Linked DNA regions of Aeoliella mucimassa. The protein of the gene in region 1 interacts with the protein of each later gene in a pairwise test. Links are inferred from orthologs where the notes say so. Each region holds a gene or a part of one and is shown on either strand. Other genes may lie near its edges. The genes, in order: rpe and eno.

The links.
Region 2: the proteins of rpe (region 1) and eno interact in binary tests that used the Escherichia coli proteins (3 or more experiments, as listed by UniProt). The link is inferred for Aeoliella mucimassa from one-to-one orthologs.

What each region holds. Positions count from the first base shown.
Region 1 is NZ_CP036278.1:298,256-306,272, forward strand. The notes cover bases 1,895-4,858. They hold rpe (ribulose-phosphate 3-epimerase), read left to right. Parts: upstream 1,895-2,946; coding sequence 2,947-3,771; downstream 3,772-4,858. Other genes in these bases: Pan181_RS01155 (DUF1559 family PulG-like putative transporter), read left to right, coding at 1,895-1,940; scpB (SMC-Scp complex subunit ScpB), read left to right, coding at 2,017-2,676; Pan181_RS01170 (histidine phosphatase family protein), read left to right, coding at 3,835-4,425; accD (acetyl-CoA carboxylase, carboxyltransferase subunit beta), read left to right, coding at 4,594-4,858. Also shown: Pan181_RS01145 (hypothetical protein), read left to right, coding at 1-264; Pan181_RS01150 (type II secretion system protein), read left to right, coding at 261-680; more of Pan181_RS01155, read left to right, coding at 744-1,894; more of accD, read left to right, coding at 4,859-5,481; Pan181_RS01180 (DUF433 domain-containing protein), read left to right, coding at 5,497-5,769; Pan181_RS01185 (DUF5615 family PIN-like protein), read left to right, coding at 5,772-6,119; Pan181_RS01190 (hypothetical protein), read left to right, coding at 6,363-7,127; Pan181_RS01195 (IS5 family transposase), read right to left, coding at 7,179-7,973. UniProt on the Escherichia coli protein: Catalyzes the reversible epimerization of D-ribulose 5-phosphate to D-xylulose 5-phosphate.
Region 2 is NZ_CP036278.1:2,078,574-2,086,491, forward strand. Bases 3,367-6,231 are described here. They hold eno (phosphopyruvate hydratase), read left to right. Parts: upstream 3,367-4,089; coding sequence 4,090-5,373; downstream 5,374-6,231. Other genes in these bases: Pan181_RS08375 (hypothetical protein), read left to right, coding at 5,482-5,991; Pan181_RS08380 (hypothetical protein), read right to left, coding at 6,042-6,231. Also shown: Pan181_RS08360 (hypothetical protein), read left to right, coding at 1-74; Pan181_RS08365 (redoxin domain-containing protein), read right to left, coding at 493-3,228; more of Pan181_RS08380, read right to left, coding at 6,232-7,001; Pan181_RS08385 (BBP7 family outer membrane beta-barrel protein), read left to right, coding at 7,399-7,918. UniProt on the Escherichia coli protein: Catalyzes the reversible conversion of 2-phosphoglycerate (2-PG) into phosphoenolpyruvate (PEP). It is essential for the degradation of carbohydrates via glycolysis.

The DNA.
Region 1 (8,017 bases):
TTGCTGACGATTGCGACCCCAGCTGGCACGAGCAACTGGCAACTCGTGGGCGACGCCTGCCAGTTGAAGGCCACGCGCGACACGCAGAACCAGTTCGATCGGTTTGCAATCGGACCGTACACCACCTGGCAATGGAGCGAGTCGCCGACCACCCGCGAGCTGACGATCGCCGACTCCGCAGAACCATCGCTCCCGGTGGTACGGATCGTCGTGCCGGCCGTATCGGACGAAGCCACCGCAGCAGCCGAGGAGGCCCAGCCATGATTTTCTCGCAGCAGCAACCTGCAACCAGGCGGCGACCCACTGCAGCTCGGCGGGGGGTGACGTTGTTGGTGGTCATCGTGATCATTTCGGTGAGCATGTTGATTCTCGCCGGCGCGGTCCGGTCGCTCGTCGACGAGCATCGCCAAACGCGGTTGCGACATACCCATCGACAATGCCGAATAATCGCCCACGCAGCACTCGAGCGGGCGCGGGCAAAGCACCTGGCAAACAACAGCTACACCGGCGAAACCTGGACCATCGATGCCGACGAGGTGGAGTTCGCCAAGCCGTTTCAGGTGACGATTGAAGTCGAACCCTCCGATGGCGAAATCCAATGGAAAGCAACCGCCCGCTACCCGGCCGAGGGAACTCCCGAAGCGTCGGAGTCGGCTGCGGCAGCGTTGAATCGCGAATAGTTTCGCCAAACCACTAAAGCCAACACTTACCAAAACCGTTTGAACGATTGAGGATATCCAACCATGTACGCGAAACGTCGCTCCGCTTTTACGTTGGTCGAACTGCTGGTGGTAATCGCCATCATCGGCATTCTGGTCGCGCTGTTGTTGCCAGCCATTCAAGCGGCCCGCGAAGCCGCGCGGCGTACCAGTTGCATTAACAACGTGCGGCAGATCGTGCTCGGCATCCACAACTACGAGTTGGCGTACGATCACTTGCCGGTTGGCACTACCAACAAGACCGGCCCCATCAACAACCTGCCCGACGGCCATCACATCAGCTGGCTCGCCCGCACGCTGCCGTACATCGGCGAGCAAAACCGCGCGGCGCACCTCGATCCGCAGTTGAGTGCTTACCACCAGGCCAACGACACGGTTCGGCAAACAACGATCGAGCTGCTGATCTGTCCTAGCTACGGCGGCATGGATTCGGCGGCTTCCAACTACGCGGGTTGCCATCACGATCGTGAAGCACCGATTGACGAAGACAACAACGGCGCCTTCGTCTTGAATCGGCGGATTCATCTCGAAGACCTCAAAGACGGCGCCAGCTACACGTTCTTGATCGGCGAAAAGCTGCCGGACGATTACGACCTTGGCTGGTTGAGTGGTACCTCGGCAACGCTTCGCAACACCGGTTTTGCTCCCAACACCACCATCAACGGTGGTTCCAATAGTTGGAGCGAGTACTCGACACCCGACGAATTGCCCTGGGCTACTTCGGGTGGGTACGGCATGGACTACTGGGGCGAGTCCGACCTGGATGAAACCGATGAAGAGTGGGATGCCGACACCTTTGTCGAAGGGGAGATCGTGTTCGACGAAGATTTCGACGGCGACGAGTCGGCCGAGGATGGGAATAGGACCGAAGGGGATGCGGGCGAAGCAGCTGACGACGAGACTAAACCCAACAAAGAACTCTCGGAAGAGGAGAAGGACGCAGGGGCGATGCCTCCGGAGGTCGATCAGGAGCAGCTGCAAGAGGATAGTGACGACATGGAACGCGAAGTCGCGCCCGGCTTCCTGGCCCGAAGCTTGCTCGGCGGCAACCCTCAGGCACCGAAGCGAGTCGGAGGATTCGCGGGGCAGCACTCGGGAGTCGTGGTGTTCGGCCTGGCCGACGGAGCCGTCGATACCATTGGAGAAGACATCGACGTGCGGGCGTATCGCCAGATGGCCAACCGCCATGATGGCGAGATTCCTGAGGGCGATCGCTGGTAACCGTACTCGATCGCCTGGTGCTAGCACCGGTGTTTGGCCTTGCCCAGGCAACTCGGCCCCGACTACTATTCCCGGCATGTCGGACCGTGAAACTACTAAATCCGAGGACTCGCCGCTGTCGATCAGGCGGCTCACCAATGCGTTTGCAGCCATGCTTGGCCGCAAGCCATCGGCGAGCGGTGCTAAGAGTGACGCCGCGCCGCGCGAGACCCCAACCAACACCCGCACCATTACCGAGGCCTTGCTGTTCGTCGGCCGGCCCGACAACCAGCCGATGTCGGCCGCTGCGCTAGCCGCCACGATGCGCGACATCACGCCCGAGGAAGTTGCCACAGCGGTCGACGAGTTGAATGCCGAGTACCTGGCCGACTCGAGCGCGATGACCATCGAGCAGTCGGCCGGCGGATACAAAATGGTGCTCCGCGAGGAGTACTCGCGGGTGCGGGATAAGTTCCATGGCAAGCTCAAGCAAACCACGCTCACGCCGACAGCGATGGAAGTGTTGAGCGTCGTGGCGTATCGCCAGCCGATCGAGCTAGCAGCCATCAACGAACTTCGCGGGCAGAACAGCCAATCGCTTGCCAACAGCCTGGTCCGCCGGGGCCTGCTGCGTTTGGAACGCCCGGCCGACAACCCCAAACGCCCGCTGTATCGCACGACCGAGCAGTTTCTCAAGGTGTTTGGGCTGACCCATATCAACCAGTTACCGCAGGCGGCCGAGTTCGAAGTGGCCTGAGCCGCGAGATTCCCCCAGTTTGATAGCTCGTCCCCTGGTTGGGGGTATTCGTCGCAAGTTATTGTCGTGTTTGAGTTTGCGGCCATTTGTGCGGGTTTTCTGCGAGATTTTGAACCATCTAAAACCGCCCAATTAGCGGTAGCGTGCCCCCGGGGGTGGCGAGTAAAATCCGTGTTTTGCATGTCGGCGCGTGGCCGACGCAGCAAACATGGAAGCGTTGCTCCTTTTTGCACCATCCTTACTGAACGGACTTTGCTCGGACCCCACGGTGTGGGTCGCGACAAAACAAGCCTGACCTTCGCGAACCAGCATTTGGTTTGCTTGTGGGCCGACGATCGACGTTTCGCAGCCCTGGCTTGTTCCTTCCTCCTACCTGAGATCCTGTTGTTGGTGACTGCGCTCAACCATCGCGAACAGATCAAATCGCAGCTACGGTCGGCGGCACCCGCGATTGCCCCCTCCATATTGCTCTGCGATTACGCCAAATTGGGGCAAGAGATTGCCGACCTCCAGGCGGCCGGTGCGCAGCTGATGCACCTGGATGTGATGGATGGCCACTTCGTGCCGAACTTCACGTTTGGCATGACCATCGTCGAAGCCGCGCGGCGATCGACCGATTTGCCGCTCGACGTGCATCTGATGATGGAGAACCCAGGGCGGTACCTCAAGCAGTTTCGCGAAGCGGGAGCCGACGTACTGACCGTGCACGAGGAAGTGTGCCGCGACCAACAGGAGCTGGCCGACCTGGTTGCCGAAATCCGAGAACTCGGCGCCCTGGCAGGCATCGCGATTAATCCACCGACACCGCTCGAGAAGATCGATCAGGTTGCTGCGGATTGCGATTTGATTTTGTGTATGAGCGTCATGCCTGGATTTGGCGGGCAGAAGTTCGATCGCACCGCGCTCGACAAATTGCGGACGTTGCACGAACGTGAGGATGTGGATGCATTGTTGGAAGTCGACGGCGGAGTAAACCTCGAGACCATTGCCGACTGCGCCCAGGCGGGAGCGAATTTGCTGGTTGTCGGTTCGGCGATCTCCAGCGGCGAGAACTACGAGAAACGGTTTAGGCAATTGGAACAACTCATTCGATAAACGCTTAGCAACCGCGTGCCGCTCGCTAGCTTGGGCGAACCACGCGAATGGAAAGCGCTCCCTATGAAACAACTTGTACTCGTTCACACCGGCATTACCGAATACGACAAGCAAGGTCGTATCCAGGGAACACTTGATGTTCCTCTGAGCAAGGTAGGCCGCGACCAGATTGAAGCGATTACGCAGGAACTGGCCCCGCTCGGTGCGACCAACCTGTTTACGTCGCCCGGCCAGGCATCGGTGCAAACCAGCGAAATCCTGTCGGCCGCGCTGTCGCTCAAGGTGCGCCCGCTCGATAAGCTCACCAACATCAACTACGGCCTCTGGCAAGGGATGCTGGTGGAAGACGTCAAGCTCAAGCAGCCGAAGGTGTTCCGCAAATGGCAGGAGCAACCCGCGACGGTCTGCCCCCCCGAAGGGGAGACGATTCCCAAGATCACCGATCGCGTCGCCGAGGTGATGACCAAAATCACGAAGAAGGTAAAACCCGACTCCACCACGTTGCTGGTGGCCCCCGCTCCGCTTGCTAGCATCGTGCGCCATGTGGTGACTGGGGCCGACCTGGGCAACCTTTGGCAATCGTTCGAAGCGGCCGGCAGCTGGGAGATTTTCCCGCTGGATAAGCCGGTCAAAGTAGAAATCGGGGGTCCGTAGAAAGCGCAGGTTTTCACGGCAACCGGCCGATTTCCCCTGGAAACCACTGCTTGCCCCTTCCCGCTTTCGTCGCCTACCCGGCCGAATCCGCCTCCCGCTTGCGGGCCGGAGTTGGTAGGATGGCAGCAGCGAACGTAGATTTTTTCCGCAACTTTCCGACTGTTTCGTATGGCAACCGGCGAATTGAAAACCAACCACGATCAGCCTGACAATCCTCAAGACACTGGGGAGCAAGGCGGACCCAAGAAACCTCGTCCCAAGCGTGGGGTGCCGAGCGGATTGTGGCTGCGGTGCCGCGACTGTGGCGAGACCGTATTCCGCAAGACTGTCGCGGAGAACATGAATGTCTGCCCGGTCTGCGGGTACCACATGTATCTCAGCGCGACCGATCGCATTCGCACCTTGCTCGACGAAGGAACCTTCGAAGAGTGGGACGGCGACCTCTTGGCGGCCGACCCGTTGGAGTTCTTCGATAAGAAGGCCTACGTCGAACGCCTGGTCGACGAGCGCAAGCGGACCGGACTCCGCGATGCCGCCCTCACCGGCACCGGCATGATTCGCGCCCGTCGCGTCGCAGTTGGCGTTACCGACTCGGCGTTCATCATGGGTAGCATGGGTTCGGTAGTCGGCGAGCGCCTCACCCGCCTTGTGGAACGTGCAACCGAGCAAAACTTGCCGCTCGTGATCGTTAGCGGTTCCGGCGGCGGTGCCCGCATGCACGAAGGCATCATCTCGCTCATGCAGATGGCCAAGGTCTCGGCCGCCCTCGCGCGGTACGACGAAGCCGGCGGTCTGTTCATCAGCGTGCTGACCGACCCCACCATGGGTGGCGTCGCAGCCAGTTTTGCCTCGCTGGGCGACCTGGTATTCGCCGAGCCCAAAGCGCTGATCGGCTTCGCCGGTCCGCGAACCATCAAAGCCACGATTCGCCTGGAGCTGCCTGAAGGGTTCCAGCGGAGCGAGTTCCTGCTCGAGCATGGCTACATCGACCGCATCGTAAAGCGATCGGACATGAAGAGCGAAATCGCCCGCTCGATCGACTACTGCGGCAAGTAAGGGAAGCAGACGACCATGTCGACCCGTACCGGCCATCGCTATGTGACAACCGATCCGGCGATTCTGAATGGCGAACCAATTATCGAGGGCACCAGAACCTCGGTTCGCGCAATCGTCGAAATCTGGCGCATGGGCGCCGCACCGGAAGAAATTCCGACTAAGCTGCCTCATCTTACCTTGTCCCAGGTGTTTGATGCATTGAGTTATTTCAGTGATCATCAGGATGAAATCCAGCGGTATATCGAGCAAAACGAAATCCCGCCAGAAAAACTCCACCGCTCTCAATAGCTATGAGCCAGTTGTTTGCGAAACTATATCTCGACGAAGATGTGGATGTGACAATTGGCACACTGATCCGTGCAAGGGCGTTCCACGTAACGACCACCACGGAGGCCTCACTGGTTGGTTCCAGTGACCAACAGCAGCTCGAATACGCAGCGAACAATCGCGCGGTCCTGGTTACCCACAATCGAGTCGACTTCGAAAAACTAGTCGATACCTGGTACCGAACCGGAAAGCAGCACGCAGGAGTTGTGATAGCCATTCGGCGAAGTCCGTATGCGATAGCGGAGAGTTTATTGAAGATGGTGAATTCCATGACGGCGGATGAGTTGGTAAATCAGCTGATCTATATTTGAACGAGTCGGAGTTCATTTTTGGTTGGGTTTGAAGGAAACGGTATTGCCCCCATCGATCCCCGAAATGTTAAAGTTTGCGAACGGGGGATGCGTCGTAGGCCGATTGCCTGAGTTCTCATTTTGTTGCCTTGGGGTAGTGCGCATGCAATAATCAACGCTCCTCTTTTCGAACCAGTAGCGACGGGGCAATGGTCGATGTTGCAGGGGCCTGCAACTCGGCTCTATTCGGATGGCAATCATGGCATGAATCGTTCTCTCTTGCTCCTATTCGCTGAGTTGTTGGTCGCGCTGACCATCTGTGGTAATCCCTGCGTTGCTGGGCTCTCCTGGTCGCAAGAGTGGTCTTGGTCTACGGTTTCGGAAAACGACCAGTACATCCTCGTCTCGCTATTGCCGAGTTCTGTGGAAGAGCAGATCGAATTCATAAACAACAGTTCTTGGGAAGATGAAGCCGAACGGATGGCCACCGTTGCCGAGATGCGGCGACTCGAAGCGACCTATTCTGTGAGCGGTGTCTATCGCAACGATGGGTCGACCACTCCCCTCTGGACGCTCAGCCAATTCGTCTCTCTGGCGAAAGTCAGTCCTGATGGTAATCGCGTGATTCAAGTGAGTGCCTACTCGGATATTGGTTGTCCTACGATTTATATTCATGATGCTACGGGGTGTGTGGGATCGATAAGCGATTTCTCAGTTGCAGCTTTGCCAGCACTTGCTTGCGATCGAATCCTTGGAAATCAAGGTCTCTATATTGATGACTGGGCGATAGATCCCAACGATCCTTCTTGGACCTACATGACGATCTCTTGGGCCGACGGGGCCGAGTCGACGGTTCGCCTCGACGACCTCTCGGTGGTTCGATCGAATACTACTCGCTACGCCATGCTGTCGGTGCTCTCGAACCCGAAAGGCATCGCAGCGCTGATCGTGTTTCTGGCGATGGTTTGTTTTCTGGTTTGGGGCTGCTTGCATCTGGTGATGCGGAGCAAACATCGGCGCGACGCTTAACGCACCGCGTACAACGCCTGGTCGTCCATCTCTAAGAACGTGTTTTAAAATTCACTTTTCCGCGCTGGCCAGTCTTTTCGACATGAGGCTGATCATGGCGACGTAGGTGATGGCTTCGCTGGAGGCGGTTGTTTTTTCGTAGTCCTTGCTGTTCCGTCGATGTCGGGCCAGCCAGGCGAAAGTTCGTTCCACGATCCATCGCTTCGGCAATACCACAAACCCTTTTAGGCCGACTGGCCTGAGCACCGTTTGTAGAATCCAACCAAACGTTTCCCAGGTCCAATCGGGCAACCCTGATCGACCGTACGCGAAGTCGCCAAACACAATCTTGATTCGCTTGAATTGCTCGCCCAGCTTGTCCATTACCCATTCGGCTCCGTCCTGGTCCTGCCAATCCGCGCTATGAACGACTATCGCGAGCAACAATCCGAGCGTATCGACCGCCACATGACGCTTGCGGCCCGTGATTTTCTTGGCCGAATCGTAGCCCCTTTCTTCACCTCCTTCGGCCGTGCGAACCGATTGGCTGTCGATGATCGCTACCGTGGGTGTCGACTTCTTGCCTGCCGCTTTGCGTGTTTTGGCTCGCAACGCATCATGAATCTTCTGCCACGTGCCATCATTTCTCCAACGCCAGAAGATGCCGTAAACCGTACTCCAATTCGGAAAGTCCTTAGGCAGCATCCGCCACTGGCAGCCCGTGCGGACGACGTACAAGATCGCGTTGATGATCCGCCGGCGGTCAATCGGACGACGTCCGAACTGCGAACGTGCTGGCAACAACTGACGAAGCAATTGCCATTGTCGATCGGTGACATCACTGCCATACTTCCTTTCCGTTTTCATGCTACGGCTCCTTCCTCAGGCTGCTAACCAAAAGAGGGAGCCGT
Region 2 (7,918 bases), 1.8 Mb from region 1 along the record:
TGGTGTTCAGCTTTGCTGGTGTCGGTGCGATCATGGTGCTCTGCGCGGTAGCATCGATCTTGATGTTCTCATGATCCGCATCGCACGTTATCGCACTCGGAGCCAAGCAGCCTACACAGCCAGCGGTTCTAGCTCTAACTCCACCGCTGAAACACTCGCGGGCGGGAAACTCCACGCTGCTTGGACGCCGGCGGTTGCTCGACCTATCGTTTGCAGCGTGCGCAACGGCCCGCTGCTGCGATTGCCCAAGTAGTCCCATGACTGGGGCAGCTATAAACAGCAAGAAATAAGCGGCCAGTACTCCATTGCCGCAACCAACCGTACCGGGTGGCTGCGACGTCACGTACGCATGGAACTGATAGAGTCCCCTGGCGCCAAGCAAGGCGGGTAGGGCCGCCCCTGCTACCAACCCAATAAGCGTCCACTGCCAACAAGCCGCGACCGGCGACCGGCGAGGAGGCTCGGTTCTATCGCTCGACCTGGTCGACAGTCTCACTTCGATTCGTCCACAGGCTCTTTCACCAACTCGCGTACCTTGGCGACCGCTTCCTTCAATTCGCCGAGATAGACCAGGTTCCCTTTGCGATCGATGACCGCAGTGGTCGGAACGCCGCGCACCCCGTAGGCGGCCGCGGTGTCGCCGAATCCGTTGCCTGCCTGGTGGTCGTCGATGGCAAGCGGGTAGGTGATGCGATACTTCTTTGCGTAGGCAACCAAGTTGTCTTCGGGCATTTCTGACGCATGGATCGCCAGCACCACCACGGGTTGGTCGGCAAACGTGGCGACAGCCTTGTTCATGTCGGCGATTTGTTTTTCGCACTGGGGGCACCAGTTTGCCCAAAACTGCACGAGTACCAGTTTGCCTGAAGTGTCGACCGCATCGATCGCGCCCTGCTGGTCCACCCAACCCGCGACGGTGAAGGGGGCCGCTTGGTGTTGCGACTGCTTGGGAGTGGTTGGCTCCACAACGGGGCGCTCCTGCAGTGCGTATCGGCTGAGGTCGGTCACCGGACCGTTCAAGCGATACACATTGGGTCGGTTCGGATCGTCGGTCAACATCTTGTGGTAGTCGACCACCGTCGTATCGGCCGGCACGGGGGATGCAAACGCGTCGGCGGGCAACTCGTCGACAAGCTCCACGCTCGTCGGTTCCACGATTCGCAAGATACCTATCTTGCCTTCTCGCGACTGAATCTCGACCAACAGTTTGGGGAGTCGCAGACCATTGTCGTACTCTTGCGAGCCGAACTGCCAGATGAACTTCCCATAGCCCGTCGAAAAAACAGTCGATTTGCGATGCAGATGGCCGGTCTTCGCGTTGGCAACGAGCTCAAAAGTTTCAGTCTCTTCCTTCAATAAAAAGACATATTGGTCGCCGATCACTTCGCCATCCTTCAAAAGGGGCGGCATCAACTCCGTCAAATTCGACAGTCGATTCATGGCAAAATGGAAGGAGCGTTGGGGAAACAGATCGACCTGTTGATTGGTATCGTCGTAGTTTACTCCTTCGCTTCCATTAAACAGAACGTAATCCGCTGCTAAAGGTGGGGTAGACTCGGGAGAAGTCGTGACCGTTTCATTTTTGCAGCGGAGGCCATCGAACGTGGTGCGTTGAGTGGCCATGCGAAGCGGCTGGCCGGTCCACTGCTTGTACAACTCGCGGATGTCGGGCACGGCTGCTGCCGGAACTGCATCGAGAGTCGTTTTCACTTCCTCCAGCGATGCCTCGCAGGTACCTCGAAATAAGTTGGCCGTAAAGGTGCCTTTGGAGCTAGCCAGAAGGATTCGCTGTCTGGAGATCTCTGCTGCCATCTCAGCTGGAGATGTCGAGTCGGCGACCAGCACTTGGTTCGTAGCTGCTGGATTTCGTCGGGAACGGTCGAAGCGAAACTCGTAGTCATGCGCTTCGCCCGCGACGAGTACGATTGGGTCCGACTTCGACTGCACCGGCGTCAGCCCCCGCGGGTTGGTTTCGGTGAGCAACGTCACCTCGCCCGGCGGCAATTGCACCTCCAGCACTCCCTCGCTATCGGTCCCTCGATAATCGCTGGCGACTTGCTGCGTGCTGAGCAGCTGTGGTTCGTCCATCGAGTCGGTTTGGTAACGGAAGCGAATATCAGCAATGGCGGAGTCATCGTCCTCGTGCACCGCATGAATGCGTAGCGTCGCGGCTGCGGGCAAGCAGTACTGCAATTCTCGCGAGGCTTCGTCCCCCACGGTTAGCATCGCTTTTCTCGGCAGCAGCGGCGCGTCGAGCGGGGGATCGAGCAGCAGCGTGTACTCGCCTGGAAGAATCCTTAGTTCGGCGATACCACGTTCGTTGGTCCGACTGTTTGTGCCCGCGTACCTCGCTTGCCGCTTGGCGTGGGCCAGCACGCATCCTCCCGCGATGGGCTCTCCCTCGGCGGTGACCAGGTGAATGCGTACATCGCGCGGGCAGGCGAACTGGCCGGAGTAGATGCCGTCGCTGGTAGAAATAGTGCGGCGAATATCCGCGTTGGCTGGAGGATCACCTGTGAGGAGTGTGAGCTGCTTGGCGTCGTACTCCGGGCCGGGATCGATCAAGGCCATGTAGGTGGTGTCGGTTCGCAGTTGCGGCAGTGAGAAGTGGCCCAATTCGTCGGTGCGAGTGTCGCGGAGGTTGGCGGGAAGCACATCAATAGCCACAAAAGTGGAAGTGGTGCCTGATTCATTCTCCAGGCGACAACCGCGAATTTCCCGACCTTGCCCCTCGGGCGGACCATTCACCACCCCTGCCTGAATGCGGGCGTTGGGAAGCGGATTGCCTTGATCGTCGGAGATCACCCCCTCGAACACTGCTGGCGGTTCCAGCGTGAGTTTTACCGCGGGGCTGAAGTCTTGATAGAAACCAGTAAGCGATTTGGTGGCCGCTTCGCGCAAGCTGGCAGGCATCGGCTCGGGGCGAAACGTGCACTCCTCCGCCCAGGTAAAGCCATAGCCATCGGCGATGGCGAACACGCAGAACTCTCCGACCGCTTGCTTGCCGACTTGCTGCGACGAGTCGCGAAGCACTAGCACTTCGAGCACCATGGCAAACTCGCCCGACGCGTTGGTGGTCGCTTCGACCGGCGAGCGTTCGTAGCCGAAGCCATACTGGTCGGGCGTGCCGACGGCCATCACGGTCGCATCGGCGACCGGTGCTCCCTGGTCGTTGACCACCAAGCCGGCGATCTCGACGCGATGGATTTCCATACTCACGCCATTCATGGCTTGCGCCTCGCGGATCACTTTGACCAGGGAATTTGTCGGGGAGGCGGGTTCGTCTCCGAAGGCGACTGCCTGAACCATGAGACAAGCCATCCCGGCACAAAGAACTCTAGTCAATCGCATCGCTATCCCCCGATCGGTGTGTGAAGTCATCCATGCGGCGCGGCGGATGCTTGCAGCAACTGCCTCTGCGTCTCGCGTGATTCTAAGGTGTTCCAAGGAGCGAGGCAACAAAATCAAGCGACTTCAGCCGCTCGACTCGCACCCAAATGGCCAAGAATAATGCTTGCAATCGGGCGGCGATTTGCTCTAATGGGTGCAGTGTACAAATGGTTATATGTGTTGTTGGTTTGGAGGGGGCGATTGGCCCCTTTATTATCGTGTTGTGCCCCCGGTGTGGGGGCTTTTGTTTGGACTTACGTCGATCATGAAACTTGTAAGTGACTGTCGCTCAACGCATTGCAACTTGAGGCATCGTCGTAAGAATTGCCCCCACGATCGCGTTTTGGCCATTTGGGGGCAAATGCAGTGGGGGCACAATCGTCGAGGGATGAATCGTTGGAAAGGCTTTCACCTGCGCGATTCCGATGTGCGGATATGGAACCCGCTGGGTATGGTTCCGCACAGCCTAAAGCGGCAAATTTGCGGGCGAAGCAAGGCCGCGATTCGCCTCCGCGAGCAAGGTGGGCCAGATAGGCACGCACTGCGGAAAAACCGCCGCGAATGTCCCCCCGCCGGACTACTCGCCGACCCTCGACACCCTGCGGGACTGCCATACAATAGCGGGAAATGCATCGCTTTTTGAAGCCCGCGGTACGGTCTTATCCACCCCGCACTCCACATACATCAAAGAGGTTTTAGATGTCCACAATCATCGACATTCATGCACGCCAAATCCTCGACAGCCGGGGCAATCCGACCGTTGAGGTCGACGTGACCCTGGCCGACGGCTCGGTGGGTACCGCCGCGGTGCCGAGCGGTGCCAGCACCGGTGCTCACGAAGCCTGGGAGCTTCGCGACGGCGACAAAGACTACTTCCTCGGCAAGGGTGTCCAGACTGCGGTCACCAACGTGAACGAGAAGATTGCCGACGAACTCGAAGGCATGGACGGCTTGGATCAGGCCGCGCTCGATCAGACCATGATCGAAATGGACGGTACCCCCAACAAGAAAAACCTCGGTGCCAACGCCATTCTTGGCGTTTCGCTGGCTGCCGCCCACGCTGCTGCCAAGTTCTGCGGGCTGCCTTTGTACCGCTACCTGGGTGGTTCGAACGCCCGGTTGCTGCCGGCCCCGATGATGAACATCCTCAACGGCGGTGAGCACGCGGATAACTCGGTCGACATCCAAGAGTTCATGGTGATGCCGCTGGGCTTCGATAGCTTCAGCGAAGCACTGCGTGCGGGTTGCGAGATCTTCCACAACCTGAAGAAGGTGCTCAGCGAAAAGGGCCTGAACACCTCGGTTGGTGACGAAGGTGGTTTTGCTCCCGACCTGAAGGCCAACGCCGAAGCGTTCGACGTGATTTTGACCGCGATCGAAAAGGCTGGCTACAAGCCGGGCGAGCAGGTTTGGTTCGCCATGGACTGTGCTGCCACGGAGTTCTTTGATAGCGACAAGAACATCTACAAGATCGACGGCAAAGAGCTTGATCCGACCGGCATGGTCGACCTGCTGGCTAGCTGGGTCGATAAGTTCCCGATCTGCAGCATCGAAGACGGCTGCAGCGAAGACGACTGGGCCGGTTGGAAGCAACTGACCGACAAGATCGGTGACAAGTGCCAGCTGGTGGGCGACGACCTGTTCGTGACCAACGTCGAACGCTTGCAACGCGGTATCGACGAAGGCATCGGCAACTCGATCCTGATCAAGGTGAATCAGATCGGCACCCTGACCGAGACGATCGACGCGATCAACCTGGCTCACGACAACAGCTACACCAGCATTTCGTCGCACCGTAGCGGTGAGACCGAAGACAGCACCATCGCCGACCTGGCCGTGGCCTTGGCAACCGGCCAGATCAAGACCGGCTCGGCCAGTCGTAGCGACCGGATGGCCAAGTACAACCAGTTGCTCCGCATCGAAGAGATGCTCGGCACGACTGCCCTGTACGGGGGACCCAAGTTCGCCGCGAAGTTGAAGTAAGCACGATCGTCGGTGTTTTACACCAAGATCGTGACTCCCATAGCGAAATGCGTATGGCTAGCCGCATGGCTGGTCATACGCATTTTCTAGTTATGGGAGGGAAAACCTATGAATCAAGCGAATAACAACCAAATCGTCCTCTGCGTCATCGCCGGCGTATTGCTCGTCTTTTCGCTACCTTTGACCTGGATGACCATTCAAAATCCGACCGTTAGCTTCAACGGATCCCCGTTCGGCGACACTGCAATGAACTTTCCCATGTCCAACATGCTGCCAGTATCGATGAAAGTGACCGGGCTGAACGGTCATATCACGCTGGGAGTGCAGTTGCCGATTTGGCTGCTCGTGACGGCCGCCATCTCAGCGATCGGCCTCGTAGGGCTCAACATTGCCAGCGTGACGAACATCCCGTCGGTTACTCCGGTTCTGATATTGGGCGTGGTGACCCTGTACCTGGCGACCGGCATCTTCGCCGCGCTCGGCGGCAACGCCAGCCTGGGCATCGGCTACATCATGGCCATCGTCGGCACCGCGGGAGGAATGTTCCTTAGCCTTTCGCAAATGCTATCGGCTAAACAGACTACGGCTGCTAGCAACTCGAACGTATTGGAGGACTAAACCAAGAGCGTTGGAGGGCATTGCATGCCGCTAGGTGCATGCAGTGCAGGCTACTCGGCGGTGAGGTCCCAGGCGTCGAGCCATTCCTCCTGGACAGGCTCCATGTGGAACTCCTTCTCGAGCCGCTCGCCCATGTCGGACATGTGCCCAGCACCGTAGAAGATGCCGATGTTCCGCTTGCCAGCATCGAGCTGCTCGGAGAGCACCTTGAGGGCGGCTTTGTTCCGCTCGGAGATGAGCGTCGAGCCTTCCTCGCCGCCGAAGGCGGTGAGCAGCGACTCCATTTCGGCCATTTGCTTCGCCATGGCGATTTTGAGCTGCCGCGAGCGGTCCTTGGCGAACATGGCCTTCATCATGTCGATGTCGGGCGTGGCTCCCTCGGCGGTCATGCGGCTCTGTTGAGCGATCGACTGCCCAATCAGGCGAAAGTACATCGTGAAGATGCTCTCGCCGCGGTCTTCCATGCTTTGAAAGAACTGATCAGGCGACATGTCCGCGTGTACGAAGTTCTTTTTCGTGTAGTCGACCTTCTCGAGCTGGTGTTCCAGCTTGAGCATGTCCTTCATGCCGTTTTGCATGGCGCCGAGCGCATGGCGATTCGACGCCTTGGTGCCGCGTTCGATCACGGTGCCTTGCGGGGCTACCAGCTCGTAAAGCAGGGCGTCGTACGATTCGAACTTGTCGTTCAGCTTCGAATAGTAAGCGTTGTCGCCCACGTGCACGGCCCCTACGAGGTCGACGACAGCACCCTTGTAAGGAGACTTATCGGTGGCCTTGTAGCGAACAATGGCCACCTGCATGGCCGTAGGGCGGCCTTTGTCGTCCTTTTGGATGCGAACCCACTCGGCGCCGGGCGCCTGCTCGGCGGTTTTCTCTTCGGCCGCTTCCTCGGTAGCAGTTGCTTGAGCAAAGACGCGATTTCCGCTGGCCAGTGCCAGCAGCGATAGCACGAGGGCCCAGCAAAGCGATAGCACCGGAAACGTGGGATGGAAGCGGAATCGGTGATTCATGGGGTTTTAACCTCGAAACGCGGGGAATGGGCGTTGTTTCAGTCGCCTTTTTGCGGGCAGATGTACCTGAAAGTATAGGCCCTGATGGTGCTGGGGGGCAATTCGTCCGGGCAGCATTACCAGAGCATCCGGTATTTTCGTTACTCCTTACCAAAGTTGTTCAACTCCTACGACCGTCTGTTCCGATACTACCCACACAGACAAACTCCAACATCGGGGTGGCGCAGTGGATAAGCGCCTACCGGCCGCGCCTCAGCAAAAGGGTAGTAAACAAAAAATGTCTGCCTCCTCCATTAAAATTAGTTGCCTGACCGCCTTGTTGGCTCTCGGGCTCTCGTCAACCGTCAAAGCACAGTTAGACGACAGCTGCAGTCCATTTTACGGATGCAGTACGGACATGCAGTTCTTCGATCCGGTCGATCTCGACTTGGATTGTCGCGGAAGCGACTGTCAATGCGGATTTTTCTTCCGCTTTGACAAAATGGGTATGGTGACCACCGGCGAACGGGTTGTCGTCGGCGATCGCGGTACCGATCAGCTGGCGTTCCCCGTGTACGGTGGTACCCCGCTGGATCCCGAAACGGGACAACCCATCAATCGGATGGTAATCACCAACAGCATCCAGAACGCAGTGCCACGAGCTGTATGGGATCTTGGTGACCGCTACGAGTTCGGCTACTGGTCGCCCGAAGGTAGCGGCTGGTTGTTCAGCGTGCTCAACGGGCCCGACAACGTTCAGTCGTTCTCGATGGGGCTCGAAGACTTCCCGATTCCACAGGATCAGATTGATCAAGCTATCGACGACAACGACGATGACGATCTGACCGACGAGGAAATCATCGCTGATCTGATTGCCGAGTACGACGCCTTGGCAGAAGAGACAGTCTTTGTGTCCTTCCGCTCTTCGGTAGGAGCCT